4 regions of the Chryseobacterium sp. BGA-UO-ETr-SB22 genome follow, and region 1 is predicted to be linked to each of the others. Evidence: riboswitches for the same ligand, from Rfam matches in the RefSeq annotation. Region 1 holds a riboswitch; each other region holds the start of a gene.

Region 1 (7,583 bases):
AACCTTCAAGACAACGATTAATGCGGATGAACTTGAGAGAATTTAATTAATCTAAAATGAGTTTATTTTTAAACTTATTTTACGCAAATACTAAGAGAGAGTGCCTTCCGACACTCTCTCTTTTTTATTCAATATTTTATTTCTTAATGAATTTTAACCGAATTGTATGATTTTTATCTTTCAGCTGAATAAAATAAATTCCTTCGGATAAATTGCTAAGGTTTACTTTATGATCAGAAACTTTTCCTTCACCTGCTTTTTGCCCCAATACATTATAAATCTCATAATCTGTTGCTTCTGAAATTCCGGAGATATTTAAAATATCAGATGCTGGATTAGGATAAATTTCCGGTTTTGCCGATTTAACAGCTTCGTTTACTCCCAATAAAGGGTTCAGGAAGTTTATCCCGTAATCCTCAACTTCTCCATAGGTAAATGAACCACAAGCATCTGTAGGCACCTCTTGTCTGCACATTACCCTCATTACAAGCCCGCAACCATTAATTACAGCACTAGGCAATGTAGGATAACTGGGGATAGAAAATGTGGTTACAACCGGAGCTGTTGACGACACATTATTCGCAACCAGTACTCTTTCATTAGAATCAAAAATACCATTACCATTGATATCTATCCATGCTGTTATAGTGATAGGACTTGGAGTACCTGTCCATGTACTACTTACTGAAAGCGTATTTCCAACACTTCCTGCTAAAAATTTAATTCTCCGGTCTATATCAGTTCTGTAATCGATATAGTTAGAAGCTCCGGAGTTGCTCACCATTGGAGCTGTCATTCCCGTTGAATTTACTGTTACATTTGAAATATACACCATTGTTGCATCTGTAGAGGCAGTAGTGCAATAATTGAGTGACGTCGCAAAAAATATTGGATTCGACCACATTCCCTGAGTAGTACATATTTTTGCTACCTGCACTTCATAAACTGTACAAGGCTGCAGATTCGTAATAGTAAATGAATTTTGCCCTGGTGTAGGAGTAGCTACCATCCAGGAAGTAGTTCCGGGTAATCTATATCTGATGGTATTATTCGGGGTATCTGGATCAGCAGTCCATGTAACAGTTCCGGAGGTAAGGGTTATAGTGGACATCTGAACGCCGGTGGGAACGTTCGTATCACAGTAAAATAAAGATTCCGATCCTGCTTCTATTTTGTTTTCTGCCTGAAAGCTGGAAATCCCCAAAATAAAAGAGAATACACAAAGTAGTCTTTTTGTCATGTTTATTAGTTTTTAAATTCTCTTGAAAAATAGGAATTTTATTGAATATACTTTATAGGTCGTCCATATATTATTGTATTTTTTCAATAGATTTAAATTATATACGTAAAAAACACAGCTATCCTGTAGAATATTACTGGTAAAATACCTGCTTTCTTATCATTATTTGAACAAATACAAGATTTAAGAGAACTGTAAGAGTATAATTACCCTCCGAAAAGCATTTAATTTATATATTTGGGGGATCAAAAAATTTTCATGATGACTTTCATAAACAAAGCATTCTATCTATCCGCTTTCAGTATTTTTTCTTTAGCCTTTGTAAAAGGGCAGAATAAAGTTCCTTTCGGAGTGGTAAAAGCTGAAGAAGGATATGCCAATGTACGGGTTCATAAAGACAATTACAGAAAAATTGTAGACAAAATCCGTATGCGTAAAGGAGATGTATTTGTTTATGTAAAACCTGCTCCCGGAGAAACAGAATGGATCTGGATCAAATATCCTGAAAAACAGGATGACGACAAGCCGTTTGTACGCTATGAAACGCTTGATAAAGAAGGAATGGTAAATAAAGAGCGTATTGCTTATATTGATCAGCTTCCGGCTTATACACCGTCCAAATCTAAAAACGGAAAATCACTTATTTTCACAGATAATTCTGATCCGAAAGTCCCTACTGCCCAAAGAAGCAAAGTTGTGATTGATATTTATCCATCCAATGCAGGCTACCGTAAAAAAGAAAAAGATGCAGAAGGAAAACTTCTGACCATCGATAAAGTAAAACCCTGGGGAATTGGAAATGACCTTCCAGAAGGAATGACCGAAATCAAATCGATCAGGGTACAACAGCCCGGAAGAGGTTCTGTCTTTGTAAGAGAAGCCATCAAAAATATGTTCCAGCCTACCATGGATTTTGAGAACATTGGCGTAACCTCCCTAGACACCGACAATATTTTCCTATACATGATAAACGGTTCTGGAGAAAACAGATACACCACGCTGTGGACGATCAAGAAAGGAAGAGTAATCAGCCAGATTATTTACCATAATCCGGAATAAATTCATTATTTTTGCACCCGAAAAGTTTTAACGCTTATTCATCACAGAAATTGGTTCTGCATTATTGCAGATTAAAAGGGAACCGTGTGAAAATCACGGACTGTCGCGCAACTGTAAGTAACTGAAATCTTTATCAAAGATCCACTGTGCGAGGCATGGGAAGGAGATAAAAGATGTTACAAGTCAGGAGACCTGCCTATTTCTTTAAACAAATAACTTTCGCGATTTGAAGTTGTATTGATCTGATGGATTGTTTCAGGAATTCTATAAGTTCCTGTCATTGTTCTGTTATTTTAATATCATTTTCATTTCGCTTTAATAATAATGATATATGACTACAGAAGAAAGAATTGAAGCATCCGAAACCAGAATCTTTAAAGCGGTTTTCCCTAACACAACCAATCATTACGATACCCTTTTTGGTGGTACGGCCATGCAGCTGATGGACGAAGTAGCTTTTATTACAGCCACCCGATTTGCCAGAAAAAGAGTGGTAACAGTGAGCAGTGACAAGATCGATTTCAAAAAACCTATTCCTGCCGGAACTATTGTGGAACTGATTGGGAAAGTTTCCTACGTAGGAAAAACCAGTATGAAAGTAAATGTTGAGATCTATACCGAGCAGATGTATTCTTATGAAAGAGAAAAAGCCATCGTAGGTGACTTTACGTTTGTAGCGATTGACGAATTCAAGAAACCAATCCAGATACTATAAATAAAAAAGCTTCGGGCGGCCTTTGGCCGCCCGAAGCTTTTTCTATGTTTTTTAATTTATTTCACAACTTTTTCCATTTCCAGACTTCTGTTCAGCAGCAGTTCAAAAGCTTCACCCATTTCATCAGAAGCTCTGTTGATTGCATTTTCAAGCATATTTCGGATTTGTTTTTCTGTTACTCCCGCTTCCGTCCAGCTTTTTCCTGAAGTATGAGAATTTAAAATAAACGGCATAATTCTATCAATCCCGCAGGCAAAAATAGCATCAGAGGTTTTCTCATCTTCGAACTCAAGCCATAGATTAAAGAACTCCGTGCGCAAAGGTTCATCAAGAATTCCGAAAATCTTTTGGGCAGATGCCTTTTCTCTGTCAAACTTACCTACCATTGCCTTTTCATCAAAAATAAAAGTGTCTCCAGCTTCTATCTCTACCAAATCATGGATGGAAAGCATTCTTATCACTCTTAAAAGATCAATATCTGCACGGTTTTTAGCATACGGATAAAGGATCTGTGCCAGAATGATAATCTGCCAGGAATGTTCCGCGGTATTCTCTCTTCGGGAATCATCAGCATTATAATTTCTTCGCTGTACATTTTTCAAGGCATCCACTGCCAGAATAAAGTCAATCTCTTTCTGAATTTTCATCTAACTTTTTATTTTCTATTATATTGATCTGCCGGGTATACCTTTGTTTTGGTAATCCATTTATTATTGATCTTTTCTTTAGTTATTACTTTCACCTGACCTTCAGTGTTCATATCCTCTTCCTTTTCAAAGACTTTATCCAGACCTTTATTCGGAATAACGGCGTATTCAGTAGTGAAAATATCGCAGCACCCGGATTTACCATAGGAGATCAGGCGTTTACGTTTCACATCAACATCAAAAATATCAAGGGCATTGGAAGCAAGATCCGTAAGTTCTTTACTCTTTACAAACCCCATTCTAGTACTGTTGAATACATATACATCATAGGAAGCGGCACTGTAGTTTCCCATATTTCCGTTCCTTATCGCAACATCTTCGGTTCCGTCAAAATTAAAATCATTAATGATAACAGAATTCTGCTTATTTGTCAGCTGAATCATTTTTCCCTGCTTAGGTTTTTCAGCCTGATCTACTTCCAATACCAGGTCGTCCGATACAAAAGTCTGCACCTTTGTGTTTTTATGATCAAACAATTCTACACTTCCTTTGCCGCTGCACCGCCCATCATGGCAATTCTCTACCTGGATGATTGCATCGTAATTCTTTGACGCATTTTTAACCTCAAACTGATATTGTCCAAAACAGGCAGGACCAAGTAAAACAAAAGCCGATAAATGCTTGTATGTATTTAATAAATTCATGGTAATAGTAAATAGATTTAGGTGTTTTTGTACCTAACAAAAATACGAATCATAATACCGATCTCAAAATTACAGCCTTATTATATGTAAAAATCTGAAACAATTTAACAGCCTTTAGATAAAAGAGTATTCATTAATAAGAAGCTGTTTCCCGCTATACGCTCATACTCCTCGCACAGCACCTGAAACCTATCTGCTGTGGGGTAACCGCTGCTATCGGGGCTAGATGATGGCAGTGGGCAACGAAATAATTAATAAATAATGAGTAAATAGTAATGGACCATCTCAATTATTTCTGATTATTTTTCTCAATCACATCAAAAATTTCAACAATTTTACAATTATTTCCATCCAAATTCATTTTCCTTAAAATTCAGTGTGCAATTTATTATATTGATTATCAGTATTTTAAATTATTTGTTTTAAAAATTTCACTACTTTGTATTGCATAATACCATTTATTTTACATATCTTTGTAATGTAAAATCGAAATAGGTACAACTAGCTAGGTTCCGAACTTCGAAAATTATATAACTAATTAACAAAACTTATCAAAGATGAATACCGAAAATACCAAAGCGCAAATGCGAAAAGGAATTCTGGAATTCTGTATTCTAAGTCTCATCAATAATCGCGAAATGTATGTTTCTGATCTTATTGACGAACTGAAAAAAGGAAAACTGGATGTAGTAGAAGGAACCCTCTACCCTCTTCTTACAAGACTTAAAAACGGAGAGTTTCTCTCTTACAGATGGGAAGAATCTACAGGAGGGCCACCCAGAAAATATTATCAGATCACAGAAAAAGGAAAACTTTTCCTGGATGAACTTCAAAACACATGGAATGAGCTGACAGCCTCAGTAAACAACATCACCCAACAAAATTAAAAAACAACGCTATGAACAAGACACTCTCAATAGGACTCGCAGGTTTTTCTTTTACAATAGAAGAACACGCATATATAAAGCTCAGCGATTACCTGAACGCACTGAGAAGCTCACTGGATGCTTCTGAGGCCGATGAGGTAATGCATGACATAGAAATAAGAATGGTGGAGATATTCAAAGATTCTCTGGGAAAACGTGAAGTAATCAACGATACCGACGTAGAAAAGGTAATCGCGCAGATCGGAAGCCCAGAAAAAATTGAAGAACAGGAGGAAGCTTATTTTTCTGAAAAAACATCAACAAGAAATAACTATTCAGGAAACAATTATACCGATAAAAAACAACTGTTCCGTGATCCGGAAAAACAAAAAATCGCAGGTGTTTGCGCAGGTTTAGCTCAATATGTAGGAATGGACATTACTACCATGAGAGCAATCTGGCTGGGAATATTCGTATTAGGAATTTTTACAGCAGCTATTTCATCTTCATTGATCGGTCTTTTATATGTAATCCTTTGGATCGTACTTCCAAAAGCTGAAACAGCGGCAGATTTCCTGAAAATGCAGGGAAAGCCTATGAACTTCGACAATCTTAAGAATGAGTCTAATAAATTGGTACAATTTGCCAATGAATCTACTCAGAGGGTCGGAGAAATCTACAACGAAAACAAGCCTTACATCAACAACGCAAGCAGCGGAGTTTGGAATATATTCAAGTATATTGTAGGAGGATTCTTCGTATTGATGGCTGTAGGAAGCATTATTGGAGTATTCGTATTATTCGGCCTTTTCGGAATGGATACAGACTTTCCTGGTGCCAATGAAATCAGATTCTATATGGATGATCAGGGACTTGACAAAGTACTGGCAGCCATGATGGTAATCGGAAGCTTAATTCCAGCAATTCTTTTCAGCTTATTAAGTATTAAAATATTCTCTCCAAAAACGAAACTGAGAAATATCGGATGGGTAGTAGGAGGTTTATTTCTTCTTCTGATCGGATTAGGAACTTACTTCGGAATAAGCATGGCTAAAAAAGACATGATCTACAGAGGAAGTAAAGAAGATGTAGAGAATGTTGCTATCAACACTCCTTCAGATACAGTATATGTAGATGTAAAGCAGATCAACATTCCTCAGAACTTCAAAGCTTACAATAATGATATTTATTCTGACAAAAGAACAGTTTTCGAAGAAGATTATATCTCAGTAGATGTAACAAGAAAGCCAGATATTAAAACACCTTATCTGATCATTAAAAAAGAAGGAAAAGGATATAACTTCCCAATCCAGATGACAGTTCCTGTAGAAGTTGTAAACAACAAAGTACTGCTTCCAAACTATATCAAATATCCATATGAACACAGGTTCAGAGATTATAGCCTGAATTATGAACTTGTAGTTCCGCAAAAAACAGTTGTTATCTCTATGAAAAAAGAAGGTATCCATATAGATGGAGATTTAGACGGAGACGGCATCAATGATGAAGATCAGGATGGGGATGAGGATCACAACGGTGTTAGAATTGAAAAAAACAAAATCACAGTAAACGGTTCTAGTATTGAGTACAACTCTGATGATCAGGACAGTATCATCGTAAACGGTAAAAAAGTTCCGAACAACCAGGCAAAGAAAGTAATTGATTCTGCAGTGTCCAATATCAAAAAATCAAATAAAGATATGGACATCAAGATCAAAGACGGAAAAAACGAAATTTCCATACAAACTAAATAATTAACTTCAGAGAGTGGTAGAAGGTGTGGGTGGATGGCAACCGTTTGAAATTCACACCCTTCTTCTCTCAGATAAGTGAAAATAAAACTCTATTTAGTTTCTTATGTAAAAAAAAAGTTTTAATTTCGTAGAGCTAAAATTTAATAACCAATCAACCAAAAACACAGCCTTATCATGATACAATTTGCAATGGAATTCGTAATGAAAATCGTAGATTTAATTAGCGGTTTGTTTTAAGAGCGATAATATTTCAATATATTTGTAAAGTATAACCAAAATTTGGTTATACTTTTTTGTTTTTAATTCAAGAAATCTATGAAAAAGCTGATAGGTAAAGCAATGTTAAAAATATTAGGCTGGAAAGTCGTTCTACAGGGCGATGTGAACAACCTGAACAGGTGTATCCTTGTGGTAGCACCGCACACCCATAATATGGAATATATTTTAGGAAATTTCGCCTATTGGTCTCTGGAGAAGCCTCTAAAAATCATCATTAAAGATGCTCATACCAAAGCCTGGTACGGAAGTATTGTAAAAGGGCTCGGAGGTATCGGGATCGACAGAACCCAGAAAAATGACCTGGTGAATTTTGTAGCCA
Region 2 (7,583 bases), 2.3 Mb from region 1:
CAGGTTGATCTGAAGTGCTGAAACCAGATATGTATTAGGTTTCATGTACTCAATTTCGTCTTCAGTAGGAGGGTTGATCTTCAGAATAAGATCCTGTCCGAAAGCTTCTTTAGGATCATTGGTGATCTTTGCTCCAGATTCTGAATACTGTAAATCTGTAAAAAACGAGCCCTCGCCGGACCCGGATTCTATAATAATCTCATGGCCATGCTCTACCAACACCTGTACGGCGTCAGGAGTGATGCAGGTTCTCCTTTCGTTGAGACAGGTTTCTTTAGGAATTCCAATGCTAAACTGTTTTCCCTTTTTAATAACCTCCAATTTTTCCTCTTTCGGCATCAATTCTTCTTCTGTGAAAGGAGTAAAAATATTTGTACTCATCCTTAAATTAAATTATGTCTTACAGATTGTTATTTACACTCAATTAATGAGCAAAGATACATAATATTTAATCGAATGAAACTTCTCTGTTTTCACCCGTATTCACAATACTCATTGTGTGATAGTTGAGGCCGTAAAGCTCCTCTTCATACACTTCCGGCCATTCGATAATACATAAAAAAGAGTTGTCCAGATATTCTTCAATTCCGATATCATACACTTCTTCAATATTTTTTAGGCGGTAAAGATCAAAATGGTATACTTTTCCTTTCTCCGTATTGTATTCATTGACAATAGAGTAGGTTGGTGAATTTACTTCATCTTTGCTGCCCATATTTTTAAGCAGAAATTGAGTGAAAGTTGTTTTACCTGCCCCCAGATTTCCTTTTAATAAAAAAATGTTATGTTTTAATTCCGGAATGATGCTGTCAACAACTTCCTGCCAGTCTTCGATTGTATGTATAGTGAACTGCATATGCTAATTTGTTCTGCAAAAATAATGAAATTAAAAGATTGGAATTGAGAATAAAAAGAAAAGAATAAAGGACAGTAAATCTATGTGAATATTATTGAACCTAAAATTGGTTGTAAGTATCAAACCTAAAATCGGCAACCCAAAACTCGAAACTCGCATTCTCAAACAGTTTCAATTTCTATAAAAATACTTAATTTTACAGCATGATTTCCAAACAGACCATTGATAAAATATTCTCCACGATCCGCGTTGAAGAGATTGTGGGAGAGTATGTGCAGTTGAAAAGAGCAGGGTCTAACTTTAAAGGGCTCAGTCCTTTTCATGAAGAAAAATCTCCAAGTTTTGTTGTTTCACCAAGCAAACAGATCTGGAAAGATTTCTCAACCGGAAAGGGAGGGACGGCGATTTCTTTCTTGATGGAAATTGAGAACTTTACCTATCCCGAAGCTCTTCGCCACGCGGCAAAAAAGTACGGAATTGAAATAGAAGAGGATCTGCGTGAAATTTCTGAGGAAGCTAAACATGCACAGACCGAAAAAGATATTTTATATAAAATTCATGAGATTGCCAATACTTATTTCCAGGAAATTCTTTGGGATGACCAGGAGGGGAGAAGTATCGGACTGGCTTATTTTAAAGAAAGAGAGCTTAAGGACGATATTATCAGAAAATTCCAGTTGGGATATTCTCCGGAAAAGAAAAATGCTTTTACTGCGTATGCACTGGAAAAAGGATACAACAAAGAAATCCTTGAGAAGTCTGGACTTTCTATTTTCCCGGAAAACACTCCTGCAGGAGTAGACCGTTTCAGGGAAAGAGTGATTTTCCCGATTCACAGCTTTTCAGGAAGGGTGCTGGGCTTTGGAGCAAGGATTCTTAAAAATAATGTTAAGACTGCAAAATATCTCAATTCGCCGGAAACGGAGATTTATCATAAATCCAATGTCCTTTATGGGTTAAACCAGAGTAAGCAGGCTATTTCAAGAAAGAATGGCTGTCTTTTGGTAGAAGGGTATATGGATGTGATTTCACTTCATATGTCCGGAATTGAAAATGTGGTGGCCAGTTCCGGAACGTCTTTGACTACAGAGCAGATCAAACTGATCAAAAGGCTTACGGAAAACGTAACCATTCTTTTTGATGGTGATAATGCCGGTATTAAAGCCAGTTTCCGAAGCATTGATATGTTGCTTACGGAAGGAATGAATATCCGTGTGTTGCTTTTCCCTGATGGAGATGACCCGGATTCATTCGCCAGAAAACATCCACAGGAATACGTAGAAAAGTACATCGAAAATGAAGCGATGGATTTCATCGACTTCAAAGCGGAAATTCTGTTGAGGGATGTTGGTAATGACCCTATTAAAAAAGCAGAAGCAATAAGGGATATCGTAAAGTCTGTTTCTTTTGTACAGAATGCACTGAAAAGAGAAGTTTACCTTAAAGAGGTTTCCAATAAATTCGGGCTTTCTGAGCAGAGTCTTTTCAATGAACTGGATGTTCAGAAGCAGATCACACAGAATCAGACCCATCACGTTCAACAGCAGCAAAAGGAGAAAGCAGCTCCAAAGATGGAGATTGTTCCTCTTGAAAAAGAAAAAGAAGATCCTTTCCTGTTTGATGTACTGTTTATGGAGAATAAACTTGTTGAACACATGCTGGCATTTGGGGATATTATTCTGAAACGTAGAAATGAACAAGGTGAAGAATATCAGATTACGGTAATTGAAGAAATTCTTCATCATTTTGAAGAAGAACAGTATACGTTTTTAGTCAAAGGTAATGAAGTCATTATCACTCAGGTGAGAGAGGGAATTCAGAAAGATGAGCTTAGAAGTGGAAACTTTTTTGTATCTTTTATGGATGAAGAGATTACTACAAAGGTGGTGGATGCTTTGATTCCACTGGATGATCTTGAAAACTGGGCTTCCAGAAATATTTATCCTCCCAATTATGGTGATAAAGTGGCAGATCAGATCCAGGGAGATGTTTTATTGCATAAATACAGGTATATTGATTATTTAATCACGGAAACGGCTAAAGATCTTGATAAGTACAGTACCACAGATGAAGGGAAATATTATGAGCTCATCAAAAAGATTACCTTACTGAAACAGGCTTCGATGCGATTGAGTAATATCATCGAATATTCGCCTATCAAAGGAATCTATGGTGATAGAAAAAGATAGTTTTTAAAGTCAGTTTTTTTGATATTCTGTGACAAAAAGTCCTATAAAATTTTAGGAATAAATATTGTAATTTAAACTTCGAGAATAGTATAAAAATAATACATAATAGAAATATGGACATTAAAAAAGATTTCAGAGATTTCTCTGTAAAGCATTTAGGAAACAACGGTTTGGTTACCGATCAGTATATGGGAATGTATGGGCCAACGAATCTTACTCCGTACATCATGGAAGAAAGAAGATTAAACGTTGCTCAGATGGACGTTTTCTCCCGTTTGATGATGGACAGAATTATCTTCCTGGGAACAGGTATTGATGATCAGGTAGCAAATATTGTTACAGCACAGCTTTTATTCTTAGAAAGTGCAGATCCGTCAAAAGATATTCAGATCTATATCAACTCTCCTGGTGGAAGTGTTTATGCAGGTTTAGGTATTTATGACACTATGCAGATTATTAAGCCGGATGTAGCGACAATCTGTACAGGTATGGCTGCTTCAATGGGAGCTGTATTATTGGTTGCCGGAGAAAAAGGAAAACGTTCTGCGCTTAAGCACTCAAGAGTAATGATTCACCAGCCTTCAGGAGGTGCTCAGGGAGTTGCTTCTGATATGGAGATCAACTTGAGAGAGATGCTGAAATTGAAGCAGGAACTTTACGAAATCATTGGTCACCACTCAGGACAAACATATGAGTGGGTAGAAAAATCTTCTGACAGAGATTACTGGATGACTTCTGAAGAAGCGAAAGGCTACGGAATGGTAGATGAGGTTCTGCAAAGATCTACTGAGAAAAAATAATTGATTGTAAAATCATAAGAAACCGCACCCATCTGGTGCGGTTTTTTTGTTGAATCAATTCTGGATTTTGAACTGTATTGACTGTTTAGATTTCTACAGAATGATACAATTGGAATAATGGTTTTTCCATACAGTTTGCAATTCTGCATAGATTCTAATTATTGACAAAAATTTAAACTGAAGACGTGAAAATTCCCATCCTCTGGAGGGGTGTCAAAAATTCAAAGAATTTTTGACGGGGTGGTTTTACGTGTAAAGGCGCTTTTCTTTATTTCTTAACCATCTTATGCATCACAGAACCACCATTTGTTTTAATCTCAACAAAATAAACTCCTGAAGATAAAGCCCGGATAGGAATCTTTAACTCCTGAGAAGTTAGTACCTTTTGCCCAGCAGCTGAATAAATATTCACTTCTTTTAGTTTCTCAGTTGTTTCAATCTGAATGAAATCACTTGCCGGATTAGGATAAATACTGAATTTTTTCTTTGAAACGGAAGAAGTACCCAAGGTTAATTGTGCTTCAGTTGGTGTAAATGGTCTTCTTTGCCCAAAACTCAGCCCCAACCAATCATCATTGCTCAGCTGAACCTGAGAAAGGCTGGTTTTCGTTTGCCAGCTTGACAAATCTTTTCCTTTGTATAACTTCCAGCTGTCTGATCCGGAAGTATTCCCGGTGAATGAATTTAATGATAAATGGGAAACCTGATTGTTAGCCGATGTATAATTAAAATACGAAACCTGAGTCTGGATCAGTTGTAAAGCCTGTTCAGCAGTGATGCTCCCGTTATATTTAATTCCGAAAACAAAAGAATTGGCACCATTGGCATTATCAGTTCCGAAATCAATCACCACAAGGCTTTTATTGCTTCCTGTTCCTACCCAGTTGGTAACCTGAGATGGTACGTACCATGAAGAGCTGTAAGCTGCAACAGGAGTAGAAGGAGGAGTGTCGTAATGATCAAGACCGTATGAAGCTCCATACCATTTTCCGTCAACCAAAGGAGTATAACCTACACCATTATTCCATGTCATGGTTGATGCACTGGATCCGGACCATGTTATCCAGCTGTCATCAATAGTGGAGGTGTGATGATTATAATTCAGAATAGAAAGGTATCCTGTAGGAATGTCAACCTGCATTTTGGGTTCTGCGGCCACAATAGCATTAATAAGATCTTCCATTGTTAAATCATTGCTATCAAAGCGGTATCCCCATGCATAAGAATTGGGAGTGCTGTTGTCATTAAAATCTGCAATGAAATAGGCCTTTTTAGAACCGGTTCCTACCCAGAATTTAATGTCATTTTCTGTGAATTGGGCTGACAATAACTGCATACAAAGCAGCAAGAAAAAAAAATAGATTTTTCTCATGATATAATTTAAATTAAAGTTTTACTCCCGAAACTTATCTTCAAAGGAAAGTATTTTTTCCTCTAAAGTCAGTATTTTAAGGCAGGTCTCCTGGCTCACATCTTACAGCCTCCTTCCCGGATTTTCAGGTCCAGTGGTATTAATATGCTATAAGTTTAAACAGTTTACAGTTGCGGGTACAGCTCAAAATTTGAATGGTATTCTCACTTGATTCCCTATTAATGAACAATGTTCAGCCTTAAAACGCTGCAAATATATCATATAAATTTGTGAGTCCGTTTTGTGAATTATCTTTTTTCGGATATGCTTAAAAAGTTGGTTTTCATATTAATTAATAATTGAGTTAGATTGCTGGATTTCCATTTTAAAATCTTCTTTTTTCTGTTTATATTCAATTCATTTTGTAGTTCTATTGTTAAAATAGAATTATCATTATATTCAAGATCAGTTTATAATCAATCTCTATTTTCGCAGCCATAAAAGTGAATATGAAAAAATTACTATTGTCTGTTGCAGTGCTGGCAGTATTAGCTTCATGCAACAGTGAGGCTGATTCTACAATAATTAATCAGGATATTAATTATTCCAAACTGCCTCAGGAATTTCCATTTACAAAACTGGCTACGATAAACGGAGTAGATGTTATCAATGGTGGATTTGGTTCCGGAGCAGCTGCTCACCCTACAAGAAAAGGTGAATTCTATGTCATTACAGATAGAGGACCTAATACTGACTTCCAGAATGGAAAAAAATTTCTTACCCCTAACTTTACGCCTACCATTATGCATTTTAAAATCAATGCTGATGGAAATGTAGAAGTGATTAAATATATTAAGCTTAAAAACCCATCAGGACAGCCTATTACAGGATTACCAAACCCTGCAGGAATGGGAAGTACCGGAGAAATAGCCTATGATGCTTCCGGAAATGTTTTAGGGACGGATCAATATGGATTAGACAGTGAAAGTATTGTAGCAGCAGCAGACGGTACATTCTGGGTTTCTGATGAATACGGGCCACACATCGTGCATTATAGTGCAGACGGAATGGAGATGGAAAGAATAAGCCCGATTGGCGTAAATACAGGACCAAGAAAATTACCTGCTGTTTTAGCCAAAAGAAGAGCGAACAGAGGGATGGAAGGACTTGCTATTACACCCGATGGAAGAACATTGGTAGGAACCATACAGTCAATGATGTATGTACCCAGCAAAGCATTGGCTACCAATACTACTTTGACGAGAATTGTCACATTTGATACTGTTACAGGGCAGACCAAACAGTTTTTATACAAACAGGATGGAGGAGCTTCCGATTCAGTTTGTGACATTACAGCCTTAAGTAATAATGAATTCCTGGTGATTGAAAGAGATGGAAATTTCGGATCTCAGGGAGGAATTAAAAAAGTATACAGAATCAACCTAAGCAATGCTTCCGATGTGAATGGAACTGATATTAATGCGGTAGACGGAATGAAAATTAATGGTAAGGCCTTAGAACAGTGTTCATGGGACGAAATTACCAATGCCGGGATAAAGGCTGTTTCAAAAACATTGGCCGTAGATCTGGTTGCAAAGCTGGGCTACGAACATGATAAGTTTGAGGGAATTGTTTATTTAGGAAATAATAAACTGGCTGTTTTCAATGATGATGATTTTGGAGTAGTGGATGATGGAAACGGAAACCCTAAGGCTAAAATTCTTCCTAAAACAGGGAAGGTAGACAAAGGAACTATGTATGTAGTCGATATTCAATAATTAGATTTTTTTAACGGAAAACGGCGGCATCTTCGATGCCGCCGTTTTTATTGTATGGTATTTCTTAGCTGACTTTTCTCCTTTTAAAGAAAACTCTATAAACTAAAAATGTTTGTATCAGAACGTTTCCTATAAATAGAAGTACTGCCTGATAAGTTGGAATATCAGCATAAAAAGGCAATAATTTATTAAATAAAACGGCTGGAGAATTTACCAGAGCCTTAATCAGTGCCAATGGATAACTCAAAAAGTCAGGTCTTATGCCAATTAAAAACTGATCATAAACAAAGACATAAATAAGATCAAATAAAAGAAGTCCGAAGAATATTAAAATGAAGTTTTTCATGTCTGTTCTAAAAGTTCCTTTATTTTAGTTAAAACCCTCAATGATTTTAGAGAAATCCTCTAATTTCAAAGCAGCTCCTCCAATCAGACCTCCATCGATATCCGGCTGAGAGAAAATTTCTTTTGCATTGTCTGGCTTTACAGATCCTCCGTAAAGGATTGAAATTTCATCAGCAACTTCCTGTCCGTATTTTGCAGCGATAATGCTTCTGATGTGTGCATGAATTTCCTGAGCCTGCTCAGGGGTTGCTGTTTCTCCTGTTC
Region 3 (7,583 bases), 1.7 Mb from region 1:
TCAGCGTTATATGCATGAGCGGCGGCAGTTCGGGAAATCATTGGCCCAGTTTCAATCTCTTCAGTTTAAAATTGCAGATATGGCGACAGAATTGGTTGCAGCCCGTCAAATGGTACAGCTGGCAGCATTTAAGCTTGATTCCAAAGATCCCAATGCCACTACTTATTGTGCAATGGCCAAAAGACTGGCTACAGATATGAGTTTCAATATATGCAATGATGCTCTTCAGATCTTAGGCGGTTATGGCTGTACACAGGATTTTCCGGTAGAAAGGCTGATGCGTGATGCCAGAGTACATCAGGTCGTAGAAGGAACCAATGAAATTATGAAACTCGTTATTTCAAGAAAGATCCTTGAAGAAGGAGCTACTTTACAAATAAGATGATAACAGATTTTCATTACTGTAGAATCTTTGATTTTCATCTTATGTGAGCTTTTCTGCGGCATCATTTTAAACTTACTTAAGGGAATTAAAGTATTTTAAAATAAAAACTTTTGTGACTTTTGTGGTTGTATAAAGTTTAGATAACTTTTAAATAATAAATTTCAATTTTCAACTCTCAATTTTTAATTAAATACCATGAGTGTAATTATAACAGAAATAAAAAATAAGGTCGGAATTATTACCCTGAATTCAGAGAAAACGCTCAATTCGCTATCATTGGAAATGATAGAAGAACTTAAAGCCGTTTTGGAAGACTGGAAAACCTCTGATGAAGTAACCTGTATATTCCTTCAGGGAGCTGGTGAAAAAGCATTATGTGCTGGTGGTGATGTAAGAAAATTACATGATGCCATTATTGCACAGCGTACAATAGATGACACAAAAGTTCCGCAGGATTGTTTCGACTTCTTCTCAAAAGAATACGAAGTAGATTATACCATCCATACCTACCCAAAACCTGTCATCGTCTGGGGACACGGAATCGTCATGGGTGGCGGAATTGGTTTAATGGTGGGTGCTTCACACCGAATTGTTACCGAAAAAAGTAAGCTGGCAATGCCTGAAGTTACAATTGGCCTATACCCTGATGTAGGAGGAACCTGGTTTTTGAATAAAATGCCTTCCGCTTATGGCGTTTATTTAGGATTAACAGGCGCAAGATTGGATGGTGCAGATTGTAAATTCTTAGGACTGGCAGATTATTATATAGAATTCTCTTCAAAAGAAACTATTCTGAATGCCCTTCTGCAGGCAGATTGGAACGGAGCATCTCATAAAACTGTTTCCAATATCCTGGAAAATATTTCAAAAGAGGTCATTATTCCTCAGTCTCAGGCAGCATTACATGAGCCTTTTATCAGACAGTTTGAAGGTGTAGATTCTCTGGAGGATTTCAGAAAAATATTAATCAGCCATAATGATAAAGATGAATGGATCAATAACGGTATAAAAAGCTTTGAATCCGGATCTCCAAGTTCGGCACATATTATTTTCAGACAACTGAAACAAGGTAAAGATTTAAGTCTTGAGGAGGTTTTTCAATCTGAACTGAATCTATCCTGTCAATGCTGCATTCACCCTGATTTCGCAGAAGGAGTGAGAGCATTATTAGTAGACAAAGATATGTCTCCGAAATGGCATCCTGCAACATGGGAAGATATTACAGAAGAATGGATCGATTCCTATTTTAAAGAACTGAAAATTGAAAATGAAAAATTGAGAATAGAGATTTAAGTATTACGCTTTGAACGCTCAACTTTAAACTTAAAAATTATGTCAAATATAGCATTCATAGGATTAGGAAATATGGGCGGACCTATGGCCGTCAACCTGATCAAAAAAGGTCATAACGTGGTGGGCTTTGACCTTTCGGAAGAAGCGTTGAAAATATTGGTATCAGAGGGAGGCCAGGCTGCCGAATCTGCTGTAGCAGCTTCTAAGAACGCAGATGTGGTGATCTCAATGCTGCCTTCAGGAAAACACGTTGCTGAACTCTATTCAGAAGAGTTTATAAGCAGCCTGAAACCAAATACATTATTGATTGACAGCAGTACCATTGATGCGGTTACGGCCCGTACAGTGGCTGAACTAGCTGTTTCAAAAGGCTGCAAAATGATAGATGCCCCTGTTTCCGGGGGAACTTCTGGTGCTCAGGCGGGTACACTCACCTTTATTGTAGGCGGTAAACAGGAAGACTACGAAAAAGCCAGGCCGATACTGAAGTGTATGGGGCAGAATATATTTCATGCCGGAGAATCCGGGGCAGGACAGGTTGCCAAGATCTGTAATAATATGCTGCTGGCCATTCATATGATCGGAACTTCAGAAGCCATCAATCTGGGGGTGAAACATGGTCTTAATCCTCAGATTTTAAGTGAGATTATGCAGAAGAGCTCCGGGAAAAACTGGTCGCTGGACGTGTATAACCCTTATCCGGGAGTGATGGAAAATGCTCCGGCTTCCCGTAATTATTCCGGTGGTTTTGCTGTAGATCTGATGACAAAAGATCTTGGGCTGGCCGCAAAAGCAGGTCTGGAAACCAAAACATCCACACCTCTGGGCAATACCGCATTGAATTTATACAGAATGTGGAGCGAATCCGGAAACGGAAAAACAGACTTTTCAAGCATTATTCAATTTCTAAACAGAGACCTTTAAAAATGACTTTTGAAACATTACTATATCAACAGAACGGACATATTGGAACATTAACAATTAACCGTCCGCAGGCTTTAAATTCATTGAATGAACAGGTTTTACAGGAACTGAAATCATTTGCTGACCAGATAAAATCAGATCGAAATATCAGGGTATTAATTATTACCGGTTCCGGAGAAAAAGCTTTTGTTGCAGGGGCTGATATTAAAGCAATGCAGCAGATGACTCCCGCAGAAGCAGAGGCATTTTCAATTGCTGCACAGACCGCTTTTAACGCTATTGAAGAACTTTCTTTTGCGGTGATAGCCGCTGTAAATGGCTTTGCGTTGGGAGGAGGCTGTGAACTTGCATTATCATGTGATATTATTCTGGCCAGTGGGAAAGCAAAATTTGGTCTCCCTGAGGTGACATTGGGATTATTGCCTTGTTTTGGCGGAACCCAGCGTTTGCCAAGAGCTATTGGATTATACAAAGCAAGAGAAATGGTTTTCTCCGGAGAATTTTATTCCGCGGAAGCCTGTAAAGATTTTGGTTTTGTCAACCATGTTTTCGCTCCCGAAGAATTACTGAACGAAGCCCAAAAACTGGCAGAAAAAATTGCTGCAAGAGGTCCTGTAGCTGTGGCAAAAGCGAAACAGTCTTTAAATACAGGATTTGAACTTCATATCACAGACGGATTGAAACAGGAAGCCGTTTTATTCGGAGAATTGTTCACAACAGAAGATCACAATGAAGGCATCGGAGCATTCATAGAAAAAAGAAATCCAGACTTTAAAGGAAACTAATGGATTGGAAGATAGAGAATTGAAAATAATATGGTTTAACTTAAGCATCATCTTCCATTTTCAATTCTCTGTTTTTCCATTACTTAAATGGTCAGCCCATGATTGTTTTTCACCTCAGCCATGACAAATGTACTGTGGGTACTCCCGATAGAATCTACAGATCCCAGTTTGTTAAATACAAAATCCTGATAATGTTTCATATCCAGTACCTGAACTTTCAGAAGAAAATCAAAATCTCCGGAAATATTATAGCATTCAGCTACTTCTTCAATTTCTAAAATTTCTTTTACAAAATCATACCCTACAGATCTGTCGTGAATTTTCAGCTTGATCTGGCAGAAAACTGTAAACCCACGGTTGAGCTTTTCAGCATCAAGAACAGCTGCATATCTTTTCACAAATCCTTCCTGTTCCAATCTTTTTACCCTTTCAAAAACCGGCGAAGTAGAAAGATTCACTTCCTTTGCAAGCTCTTTAACGGTCAGTTTTGCATTTTTCTGGAGCAGCCTCAGCAGCTGTACATCCTTATCATCGAGTTGTTCCACAGAATATTATTCTTTTAGATTATAAAAACAGTCAAATGTAAAGAATTATATGCTTTTATTGGTGTTTTTAAAAGCTTATTTTGCTTAATTAATTGGGTTTGATTGTGTTTTTGTTCTGTATTAGTAATTTTACACAAAATTAAAAACTTTTACTGATGACCATGTTATGAGTAAAAGTACAGTTCTTTAGAGATACTTCATCAAACAGGAAAGGTTTTACTTAACGTAGATTAATAGGGAATCGTGTGAGAATCACGAGCTGTCGCGCAACTGTAAGTAACATACAAAGGTTTCTGTCCTTGGATATCCACTGTCAAAAGCGGGAAGGATGACGGAAACTGTTACAAGTCAGGAGACCTGCCTTTACTGAATTGACAATGCTTTCGCGGTCTGAAGCTTTTGGGTCATACAGATGATATATCGAATGAATACATTTTCTCTGTAAGGGAAATTGTGTTGTTGGTTATATCATGAGCCATGAAATTTTTTATCCGTTAAAACATTACGAAGCATTTTAAAAAGACTTGATATTAAGTTTAATTAAAAAGTTTAAAAATGCAAACTCACATTCTGGGCTATCCGCGTATTGGTAGCAAAAGAGAACTCAAAAAAGCCTGCGAGCAATATTGGTCAGGTAAAATCCTTTTGGAAGAACTTCTGAATACAGGCAGAACGATCTGTAACCAAAACTGGAACATTCAGAAAGAAGCAGGAATAGACCTTATTCCGTGCAATGACTTTTCATACTATGATCAGGTATTGGATATGAGCCTTGTGGTAGGAGCAATTCCTACACGTTATCATGAAGTAGTGCTTAAAAAGAACAACTCTGAGCTGGATCTTTACTTCGCCATGGCAAGAGGATACCAGAAAGATGGACTGGATATCACTGCGATGGAAATGACAAAATGGTTTGATACCAATTATCACTATATCGTTCCCGAGTTTTATAAAAATCAGCAGTTTAAACTGAGTTCAGATAAAATTTTCAATGAATTTGCAGGAGCAAAACAGGCAGGAATCAATGCAAAACCGGTAATCATCGGGCTGGTTTCTTATCTGTTATTAGGAAAAGAAAAAGAAGAAGGATTTGATAAACTGGATCTGACTGCCAATCTTCTTCCGGTATACACAGAGATTTTAACCAAACTTCAGGAGCAGGGCGCAGAATGGATTCAGTTTGATGAACCTTTCTTAGCATTGGATTTAACGGAGAAAGCAAAAGATACCTATCATTTTGTTTACGCTGAAATAAGAAAACGCTTCCCGAAACTGAAATTGATTGTGGCTACTTATTTTGAAGGATTAAATGATAACGGATCACTTGCTGTATCACTTCCCGTGAATGTATTGCATGTAGATCTGGTAAGAAATCCTGAGCAATTAGATGAAATCCTTAAAAGTATTCCTGAAAGCTTAAGCCTTTCATTAGGAGTAGTTGACGGAAGAAATATCTGGAAAAATGATTATGAAAAATCTTTGTCTTTCATCAGAAAAGCAGTTGAGAAATTGGTGTCTGAAAGGGTTTTAATTGCTCCTTCCTCTTCATTACTTCATTCACCATGTGATCTGGATTTTGAAACCACTCTTAATCCGGAAATTAAAAATTGGCTGGCTTTTGCTAAACAGAAAGTGGTAGAAGTGGTAACGCTTAAAGAACTGGCATCCGGAACAGAAAATGAAAAGATTCTTGCCTCTTTTGAAGAAAATAAAAAAGCAATTGCAAGCAGAAGAACATCTTCGCTTATCCATAATGATGAGGTGAAGCAAAGAGCGAATGCTGTTACTGAAAAAGATGCACAAAGGATCAATACCTTCAAAATCCGTAAAGAAGAACAGCAGAAAGTACTGCAGCTTCCTTTATTTCCAACAACAACCATCGGATCATTCCCACAGACTACGGAGGTAAGAAGCTGGAGAGCAAAATTCAAGAAAGGAGAGCTTACGGCAGAGCAGTATGATACTTTATTGAAAGAAGAAACCCAGAGAACCATCAACTGGCAGGAAGAAATAGGGATAGATGTATTGGTTCACGGGGAATTTGAGCGTAACGATATGGTGGAATATTTCGGAGAACAGCTGGAAGGTTTTGTATTTACGAAAAATGGCTGGGTACAAAGCTACGGAAGCCGTTGTGTAAAGCCTCCTGTGATCTTTGGTGATGTTTCCCGCCCCACGCCGATGACGGTATATTGGTCTCAATATGCTCAGTCCCAGACTGAAAAATGGGTAAAAGGAATGCTGACAGGTCCCGTTACCATTTTACAATGGTCTTTTGTACGTGATGATCAGCCTCGTTCAGAAACATGTAAACAGATTGCTCTGGCCATCCGTGATGAGGTTGTAGATCTTGAAAAAGCGGGAATCAGAATTATTCAGATTGATGAGCCCGCGATAAGAGAAGGACTTCCATTACGAAAAACCGACTGGCAGAATTACCTGAAATGGGCTGTAGAAGCTTTCAGAATCTCTGCAAGCGGAGTAGAAGATGCCACTCAGATTCATACCCACATGTGTTATTCGGAATTCAATGATATTATTGAAAACATTGCTGATATGGATGCTGATGTGATTACCATAGAATGTTCCCGTTCTCAGATGGAGCTGCTGAATGCTTTTGCAGACTTCAGATATCCAAACGAAATTGGTCCCGGAGTATACGACATTCACTCACCAAGAGTTCCGTCAAAAGAAGAAATGATTGAATTATTGAGAAAAGCACAAAACGTAATTCCTGCCAATCAACTTTGGGTAAATCCTGACTGCGGGCTGAAAACAAGACACTGGGAAGAAACAGAAAAAGCTTTGATAGCAATGGTGGCAGCTGCTAAAGAAGCTTCCGTAGAATATGCACTTTAAAAAACTTTAAATAATTAGATTCAATTATTCAGATCGTGTTATGATTTTCATGGCACGATCTGTTGTTTTGATTATCCTCGCTTTCAGATACATTTTTTTAGATGAAGTCTAAGTTATTTTGCCTGTAATGAACTCGGCGGATAGCCAAACTGCTTTTTAAAGGCAAAAGAGAAGTGGGATAAATTTTCAAAGCCCAGATCCAGATAAATATCAGAAACCGATCTCCCTTTTTGGGTAAGCAGAAAATGAGCTTCCTTTAATCGTCTAAGCTGCAGCCATTGTCTTGGAGGAACACCAAATATCTTTTGAAAATCTCTTTTAAAGGCAGACAGGCTTCTCCCAGTTAAATAAGCAAACCGCTCTACATTGACATTGAAATGAAAGTTTTTGTTCATAAAAGTTTCAATATCTATTTTGTAAGGCTCAGAGAAATCGAATAAAATGTCTTTAAGACCCAGATCATCGCTCAGCATCAGAAGTAAAGCTTCTTTTTGTTTGAGGCGAAGCAGTTCTATAGAAGCAGGAAGTTCTTCATAAGCCAGCAGTGAGTACATGAAAGACGTTAATGCCTTTTGATCTGGTTTTATAAAAGCTGGAGTATTGTCTTTCTTCTCTGCCTGATAACCATATTCACGGCTGAAATCTCTTAAGATGGCTTCATCAAAATAGATAGTTACCGTTCTTATCTCCCCATTTTTAGGAGGATATTTTGCAAACTTCAGGAGACGGTTTTTTCTCGCAGAATAAAGTTCACCCTCTTTAAATATTGTCTTTGTGATCCCGTCATTCAGT
Region 4 (7,583 bases), 1.7 Mb from region 1:
AACTCTTGAAATGACAAATAACGGAGTAAACATCAGGGTAGGAACTCCCATCAAGTGATAAGAAACAGCGGAGAACCAATCCAGATTCGGGAACATTTTCTTTTCTTCCCACATTACAGTTTCAAGCTTTTCAGCAATAGTATACAGCAGCATATCTCCTGCTTCCTCGGAAAGTTCTTTAGCTACCTTTTTGATCACGACATTTCTTGGGTCTGAAATGGTATACACTGGGTGTCCAAATCCGATAATCACTTCTTTGTTCGCAATACGCTGGCGAATGTCACTTTCTGCTTCATCCGGAGAATGATAACGGCTTTGGATTTCAAAAGCTACTTCATTAGCTCCACCATGTTTAGGCCCTCTCAAAGCACCAATGGCTCCTGTAATGGCAGAATAAATATCAGATCCTGTACCGGCAATCACACGGCTGGTGAATGTTGACGCATTAAATTCATGTTCTGCATACAGGTTCAACGAGATTTCCATTGCTTTTACCCAGGAATCTGAAGGTTTCTTTCCGTGTAACAGGTGAAGAAAATGCCCTCCTATTGTATCATCATCGGTTTCTACATCAATTTCTTTTCCATTATGGGTATAGTGGTACCAATATAACAGACCTGAGCTGAAAGATGCGAGTAATTTGTCTGCAATATCTCTTGCTCCCGCCATATTATGATCGTCTTTTTCCGGCTGAATACTTCCGACAGCGGAAACCATAGAACGCATAACATCCATTGGGTGGGCTGCTGCAGGAATACTCTTAAGGATATTTCTCACAGAATGAGGCAGTCCTCTCAGAGATTTTAATTTGGCTTTATAGTTTTTCAACTGTGCTCCAGTAGGCAGCTGGCCATAGATCAACAGGTAGGCTACTTCTTCAAATTGCGTTTTTTCTGCCAGATCCAGAATATCATATCCTCTGTAATGGAGATCGTTTCCACTTTTTCCGACACTGCAAAGCGCAGTATTACCTGCTGCTACCCCTGAAAGCGCAACGCTTTTTTTAGGTTTAAATGTGGGTTCACTGTTCGTTGACATTATCAATTATTTTGTTTAAAAAGGTTGTCTAATTTTTGTTCATAGTCGTAGTATCCAATGCTTTGATAGAGTTCTTCTCTGGTTTGCATGGTATCTAATACATTGACCTGTGTTCCGTCTTTGCGAAGGTGTTCGTATACATTTTGAGCCGCTTTATTGGCGGCACGGAAAGCCGAAAGCGGATAAAGAACCAGTCCTACGCCTGCATTTTTTAATTCTTCCACTGTGTACATTCTGATCATCCCGAATTCTGTAATATTAGCCAGTACGGGAACTCCTGTAGCTTCAACAAACTTTTGGTAAAAGCTTAAGTCAGGAACGGCTTCTGCAAAGATGAAATCTGCTCCGGCTTCTTTGTAAGCAACTGCTCTTTCCAATGTTTTTTCCAATCCTTCATTAGCAAATGCATCGGTACGGGCACCTATTACAAAATTCTCATCGGTACGGGCATCTGCAGCAGCTTTCAGCCTGTCTACCATTTCTTCTTTGGTTACAACTTCCTTTCCCGGGCGGTGTCCACAACGTTTTGCACCTACCTGATCTTCAATATGCAAAGCAGCAGCTCCGGCTTTAATCAGTGACTTGACGGTTCTTGCCACATTGAATGCTGAAGGCCCAAATCCGGTATCAACATCTACCATCAATGGTACATCGCAAACATTCGTGATACGCTGAACATCAATCAATACATCTTCCAGCGTAGTAATTCCTAAATCCGGAATACCCAGAGAGCCTGCAGCAACACCGCCTCCTGAAAGATAAATTGCATTGAACCCAGCCTGCTGTGCTAGCAGCGCGTGATTGGCATTAATGGTACCAACAATCTGAAGGGGACTTTCTTTTCGCATGGCCTCCCGAAATTTCATACCGGGAGACTTCAAACTTTCACTTGTAGTCATTATAATATTTATTGTTTAGTTGAATTTTGTTTACAGAAGACCATGAATAGACGCAATAATAGCCACCATTCCATGATGTGGTAAAAAGGAAATCAAAAGGAAGCAGAACTGTTTTATTCGTTTTTTGTAATCCGGAATTATGCACCATTACCTCCCTGCAAACCTGTTTATTTCCAAGTCTGCTGCTCCTGCATGAATAACCGAAATCGAATGGGTACATTTTTTAACTTTTTATATTGATTAAATCCTCATAAAAAGTTCCTGATAAACTTCACAATGCCTGTGGAAAAGAAAAATATGGAAAAGGAAAATACGATGAATACACGATAATGAAAGAGCATACTGCCCCACTACTTACCTGCATCACAAAATAACACGAGCTGACAAAATATATTGATCCCACTGTTATCCATATCGTATCATACCTGACTATAAGCTTCATACCGCGAAAGCATCGTCAATTCGAAATAGGCAGGTCTCCTGACTTGTAACAGTTTTTATCGTCCTTCCCATATAACGAGGCATACAGTGGACCTTTTTTGATAAAAACCTTGATGTTACTTACAGTTGCGCGACAGTTCGTGATTTGCACACGATTCCCTTTTAAGACACAGCTAAGTGTAACCAGTTTCGGTTGATAAAGAAGATGTTAAGAACTCCTTGGTGGTAAATATAGGTATTTTATAAAAACGTGAAAGATATTTTATGCAAACAATAATTATTTAACCATAACCCACTGATTTTGTTATTATTAAAAATACATTTTTTATTCAACAGACATTGTAATTTAGATGATTCCGTTCGTTTTTCGTTACTAAATTCTTAAGATATATAATGAAAAAATGAAACAACTTTAAAGAAATAACTTCCTCGTTGTCATTTTTCACCCTGGAATTGAAGTGTTTTTTTGAACTGTTTTTTTTAAGAATTGTGAATGTTTATCTTTTCATATTAAATGATCTTTTTTATATCATTTTTAGTAAGAAACTTGAATCTTTATTCTACAATCCATTTTCTAAAAGCAGCTGTGTTGCTTTGTAAGCAGAGATTTTTTTCTCCTTATTATTTAGAATGAATGGATAAAAAAAATCCGCCAAAAAATGACGGATTTTATAGTATTTGAAAGCTGTTGAAATTAATTGGCAGCCGGATCAACCAGTTCTGTGGTAAGTGCTAAAGATTTTAGCAGATTTTTATTGTTAAAAAACAAGGTTGCATAATGTTTTCCTTTCTTAAAAATCAGTTTTGAACCTCCTGGAAATTCACTGTCAGAACCTAGCTTCTGTGTTTTAGCACTGTACTTACTGAACTTCGTTTTGCTGTCCTGCAGCGAACTTTTATTCATGATAAGCCCAAATGGAAGCCCTTCTACCACTACGGGTTTATTGTCTGAAATGGTAAAGAACATCTCATTAACAGCATTACTTTTTCCCAGGCTGCAATACAGTTCCAATCCTGTTTTTGTAGGCCATTTCACATATTTTTCTTCATTGGCATCTTCATAAAACACAGGTTTCATGTTCAATGCTTTTGAGATCTTATCGGGAGTCTGTGGAAAAATAAATTCTGAATTTTTATCTAATAGAGAGTTTAGAACAGCTGTTTTCTGTGAAAATGCTGTGATACTTATCAGTTGAAAAAAGATAATTAAGATGAAAGTTAATGGTTTCGTCTTCATGGATTATTTAGAATTTTAATGATTTGAAAGTTAAAGGTATTAAAATTTACTCTATCCGGTTACTACAAAACAATAATAATATGATCTCTTCTTCTTAATTTTTACAGAGCTTCCTTTTCTCTTTTAATATTCCATAGGTGTAATTCTTTATTGCAACAACTTTTACATATGATTCTGATAGCAAATGAAAGCTAACTATTCTTAATTTATTCTGTAAAAATCAGGTTTTAATGATCCGATTTAAAAGTTCACATTTTCATAGACCACTTTTCCCAAAAAGCCAAAATTAACCAGCAAATAACAAAATTCGATAAGTTTTGACAGTTATCGACAGCTACGATAACCCCTGTATTTATGCAATATTAATAATTTTGCATACGATTTGAAATGATATAGTTCACTTCAAATATTTTTAGAAAAACACAAATTTAATACTAAAGGATGATTCACGATATCAAGAATATTCATATGGGCGACCTCATCACCCAAAGAATAAAGGAATTTGAAATAGATCAAATACGAATCTGTAAATTTTTGAAATGTACAGATGAAGAATTAACTCAAATATTATCCCAAAAATCTATAGAAAGCGATCTTATTTTACGGTTCAGTATTTTACTTGAATATGATTTTTTTAGAGTTTATTCACATTATCTTATACTCTATGCACCTCCTGCTAATGTAAATACAAGCAATACAACTATCCAATCTTCACTCCCTCAGTTCAGAAAAAAACTGTATACCCAAGAAATTATTTCTTTCATTCTGGATCTTATTGATACAGGGAAAAAGAGTAAGCAGGAGGTCATGAATGAATATAAGATTCCCAAGACTACCTTATACAAATGGATGGGTAAATACAAAAACGGATTCAATTAGTAACACTTTACATTCGTAATTTCCAGTTCTCATAACTGCATTCAATTAAAGGTGAAAAAACAATTTTACCATATGCTCTATGAAAATAGACAGCTCAAAAAGTGTTATTAAATTTCATAAATAATTATCTATATCAATATAGATATAAAACTTAATTATTACATATTATGATAATTCAATAAACCACAGCAAATAAATAAGTAACTTTAAAAAGTAAACTAAATGAATCAATTTATGTTTATTAATGGGATTTTATTCAACGTATAAAAATTTTTATTTGTGAAAATTAAATTTTTACTGATAATTTTAGTTGTCTTTTATAATTTTTGTTATTCACAGGATAATATTAAACAACAAAAAAGAATCGATAGTATGATTATTGTTGTCCAGGATAAGGGCATATATGCCAATAAAGGCAGCAAAGAAATCTTAAGAATCTGTACTGAAATATATTACCAATCTAAAGAGATTGACTACTCCAACGGAATGATTCAGGCAGATATGAAAATGTCGGAAGTTTACCTGAATGAACAAAATTATAAAGCTGCTCTTGAGAAGATTCTGCAAGGCAAAAGTCTTGCAAAGGAAGAATATAATTATTACCTATTGTCTCTTTTCTTTATACAGGAAGCTGTTGTTTATTCTGAACTGGGATATGTTAAAAAATCTCAAAAAGCACTTAGCAGTTCTTTAGGACTTCTTAATAGAATACCTGAAAAAGAAAATTATTTAATAAAAGGGCTTGTTAACAGGACAAAGGCAAAAAATATTCAAATCTCTGCAAACAGTACGAAAGACTCAGCTTTGGTTTATTTATATCGTGGTCATCAGGAAATAGGAAAAATGGACAATAAAAGTCCTTATAAAAACTTTTTTCTTGGCCTTTTTGCAACAGATCTTGCCGAAGAATATTATCTGAGAAATAATTATTTAAAAGCAGAAATATTTCTCAATGAATTTAAGGAATTGATGTCTCAGGAAAATGATCAATCTGAATTTATCCGTTATTATATCCTTAAAGGAAATATAGAAAATAAAAAGAAAAACTATACGCAGGCACTGGAATACTTTGATAAAGCCTTAGAAATTAATCAAAAATATAAAATATACACGCTCGCATTAAAAGATATTTATTCGGGGAAAGCAGAGTCTTATTTAATGCTTAATGATTTCAAAAACCAGGCAGCATACAGTACAAAAGCAAAAAGAATCACAGACAGCATGGTAATAGCTGATCAGCAATTGCTGAACACGACAATAGATATCAATGAGAATGAGGATCCTTTTACGGATAATGAAAATAACAACTACTACCTTGCAGCAGGCATACTTATAGCATTGGCGGGATTAACATTTTATATTTTACGTCATAAAAATTCAAAAAAAGAACGTGTAGAAGAAAAACATCTGGAGCAAGCCCCTAAACCAATTATTGTCCCTGAAAATGAAAAGTCTGAAACGGAAGTTGAAGCCCTTAGGGAACTTGTTCAACTGGCTAAAAATGATGATAAATCCTTTTTACTCAGATTTTCTGAAGTTTTTCCGGCCTTCAATCAACAGCTTTTGAGTATAAATTCTCAGCTTACTCATTCAGACCTGGAATACTGTGCCTTAATCAAATTAAAATTTGACACTAAAGAGATCGCTCGTCATAAAAATCTTACTATAAATTCTGTAGTCAGTAAAAAATACAGGATCAGAAAAAAACTGAATATAGGCACTGATGAAAATATGTACACATGGATGTTGAATATCGGATAGTCATATTTAATTTAATCCTGCTTTATAATAAAAGTTTGGTGTTCTTATTTATATTTTACTTTTTAAACTTACTTCTGTGAAAACAAAAATCATTTTCTTCATACTCCTTATTTCCAGTACTATAAATTGTTATTCGCAAGATTATTCTAAGCGTAAAAAAGAAATTGATAGCTTAATAAAAATTGTAAAAAATAAAAATGCATACCATGATATTGGCAGCAAAGAATTATTAAGATTGTGCAATAGTATATTTTCACAATCAAAGAGTATTCAATATCCAAAAGGAATCATGGAATCTATGAAAGTAATCCCTTCCATTTATATGAATGAGCAGAGGTACGAAGAGGCCATGAAAATAATTCCTGAAGGTAAAATTTTAGCCGAAAAATATCATGATTATAATACTTTAGCATGGCTATATATGGAAGAAGGAATGGTTTATTCCGAGTTAGGCTATACCAAAAGATCCCGAAAATCAATCAATAAAGTTTTTGTTCAGACAGATAAGATCAGTAATGAGGAAGCTCACATCATAAAAGCGACGGCATACAGAACCATGGCGAGAAATCTCAGAAAAGAGGGTGGAAACGAAAAAAAAGATTCTATCTTGATTTATCTTCACAATGGTTATAATGAATCAAGAAAAACAAGCCCTACATTTCAATACAAGAATTTTTACCTCTCTTCATTTGCTATAGAATTAAGCCAGGAATATTATTCTAAACATGATATCATCAATACTGAAAAATATCTGGCTCAGTTTGCCCGAGATATGAAAACAGAAAAAGATCAATCAGAATTTATAAGCTATTATACATTAAAAGGAAATCTAGAAAACAAAAGAAAAAATTATACTACAGCGTTAGAAAATTTTGAAAAAGCAACACAGGCAGCCAAACAAGCTAAAATTTATCCGTTACAGGTAAAAGATATTTATTCTGGAAAGGCTGAATCTTATTTGGGGCTTGAAGACTATAAAAACCAGGCACTCTATTCTGCAAAAGCCCAAAAGTTAACAGACAGCATCTTAACCGTTGAAAAGAAAGTCTTGAATAATGTTATTTCTCCTCCTGACAAGGAAAACATTTCCAATACAGAAAATACAGAATCAAATAATAATCAACTTCTGATTATCATTATCATTTTATTTATTTCGGTTATTGGCTTTGTCATATATGTATTTTATATCAAAAGAAAGAGCTATCATAAAACAATTGAAACATTCACTGAGAGTAATGAAAGCTCAATACAAAATGATGTACTTCCGAATAAAAATATAAAACAAAATATCAATACTGAAGATTGTTATGAACTTATACAGCTTGTTC

Evidence for each region. Region 1 has a riboswitch for cobalamin ahead of AC57AW_RS19510 (acyl-CoA thioesterase). Riboswitches for the same ligand answer to the same signal wherever they lie in the genome.
Region 2: it holds a riboswitch for cobalamin, as region 1 does, so the genes downstream of both, AC57AW_RS09205 (T9SS type A sorting domain-containing protein) here and AC57AW_RS19510 (acyl-CoA thioesterase) in region 1, are expected to answer to the same signal.
Region 3: it holds a riboswitch for cobalamin, as region 1 does, so the genes downstream of both, metE (5-methyltetrahydropteroyltriglutamate--homocysteine S-methyltransferase) here and AC57AW_RS19510 (acyl-CoA thioesterase) in region 1, are expected to answer to the same signal.
Region 4: it holds a riboswitch for cobalamin, as region 1 does, so the genes downstream of both, AC57AW_RS11745 (hypothetical protein) here and AC57AW_RS19510 (acyl-CoA thioesterase) in region 1, are expected to answer to the same signal.

Annotation. Positions count from the first base shown of each region.
Region 1 is NZ_JCAQOV010000005.1:2,687,255-2,694,837, forward strand. Features, by position in the region: gene AC57AW_RS19495 (endonuclease MutS2) at 1-46, shown strand, start outside; gene AC57AW_RS19500 (T9SS type A sorting domain-containing protein) at 137-1,240, opposite strand; gene AC57AW_RS19505 (hypothetical protein) at 1,499-2,299, shown strand; cobalamin riboswitch at 2,334-2,513, shown strand; gene AC57AW_RS19510 (acyl-CoA thioesterase) at 2,631-3,014, shown strand; gene AC57AW_RS19515 (HD domain-containing protein) at 3,071-3,661, opposite strand; gene AC57AW_RS19520 (XAC2610-related protein) at 3,670-4,365, opposite strand; gene AC57AW_RS19525 (PadR family transcriptional regulator) at 4,923-5,252, shown strand; gene AC57AW_RS19530 (PspC domain-containing protein) at 5,264-6,985, shown strand; gene AC57AW_RS19535 (1-acyl-sn-glycerol-3-phosphate acyltransferase) at 7,301-7,583, shown strand, end outside.
Region 2 is NZ_JCAQOV010000005.1:411,924-419,506, forward strand. Features, by position in the region: gene AC57AW_RS09185 (alanine dehydrogenase) at 1-381, opposite strand, end outside; gene tsaE (tRNA (adenosine(37)-N6)-threonylcarbamoyltransferase complex ATPase subunit type 1 TsaE) at 449-856, opposite strand; gene dnaG (DNA primase) at 1,060-3,045, shown strand; gene clpP (ATP-dependent Clp endopeptidase proteolytic subunit ClpP) at 3,159-3,845, shown strand; gene AC57AW_RS09205 (T9SS type A sorting domain-containing protein) at 4,114-5,217, opposite strand; cobalamin riboswitch at 5,281-5,473, opposite strand; gene AC57AW_RS09210 (esterase-like activity of phytase family protein) at 5,706-6,974, shown strand; gene AC57AW_RS09215 (hypothetical protein) at 7,039-7,320, opposite strand; gene tpiA (triose-phosphate isomerase) at 7,345-7,583, opposite strand, start outside.
Region 3 is NZ_JCAQOV010000005.1:994,838-1,002,420, forward strand. Features, by position in the region: gene AC57AW_RS11770 (acyl-CoA dehydrogenase family protein) at 1-385, shown strand, start outside; gene AC57AW_RS11775 (enoyl-CoA hydratase/isomerase family protein) at 581-1,678, shown strand; gene mmsB (3-hydroxyisobutyrate dehydrogenase) at 1,718-2,602, shown strand; gene AC57AW_RS11785 (enoyl-CoA hydratase/isomerase family protein) at 2,605-3,387, shown strand; gene AC57AW_RS11790 (Lrp/AsnC family transcriptional regulator) at 3,471-3,932, opposite strand; cobalamin riboswitch at 4,127-4,311, shown strand; gene metE (5-methyltetrahydropteroyltriglutamate--homocysteine S-methyltransferase) at 4,488-6,791, shown strand; gene AC57AW_RS11800 (helix-turn-helix domain-containing protein) at 6,905-7,583, opposite strand, start outside.
Region 4 is NZ_JCAQOV010000005.1:983,137-990,719, reverse strand. Features, by position in the region: gene prpC (bifunctional 2-methylcitrate synthase/citrate synthase) at 1-1,038, opposite strand, end outside; gene prpB (methylisocitrate lyase) at 1,041-1,937, opposite strand; gene AC57AW_RS11745 (hypothetical protein) at 1,924-2,157, opposite strand; cobalamin riboswitch at 2,391-2,581, opposite strand; gene AC57AW_RS11740 (hypothetical protein) at 3,073-3,615, opposite strand; gene AC57AW_RS11735 (transposase) at 4,057-4,494, shown strand; gene AC57AW_RS11730 (hypothetical protein) at 4,867-6,255, shown strand; gene AC57AW_RS11725 (helix-turn-helix transcriptional regulator) at 6,545-7,583, shown strand, end outside.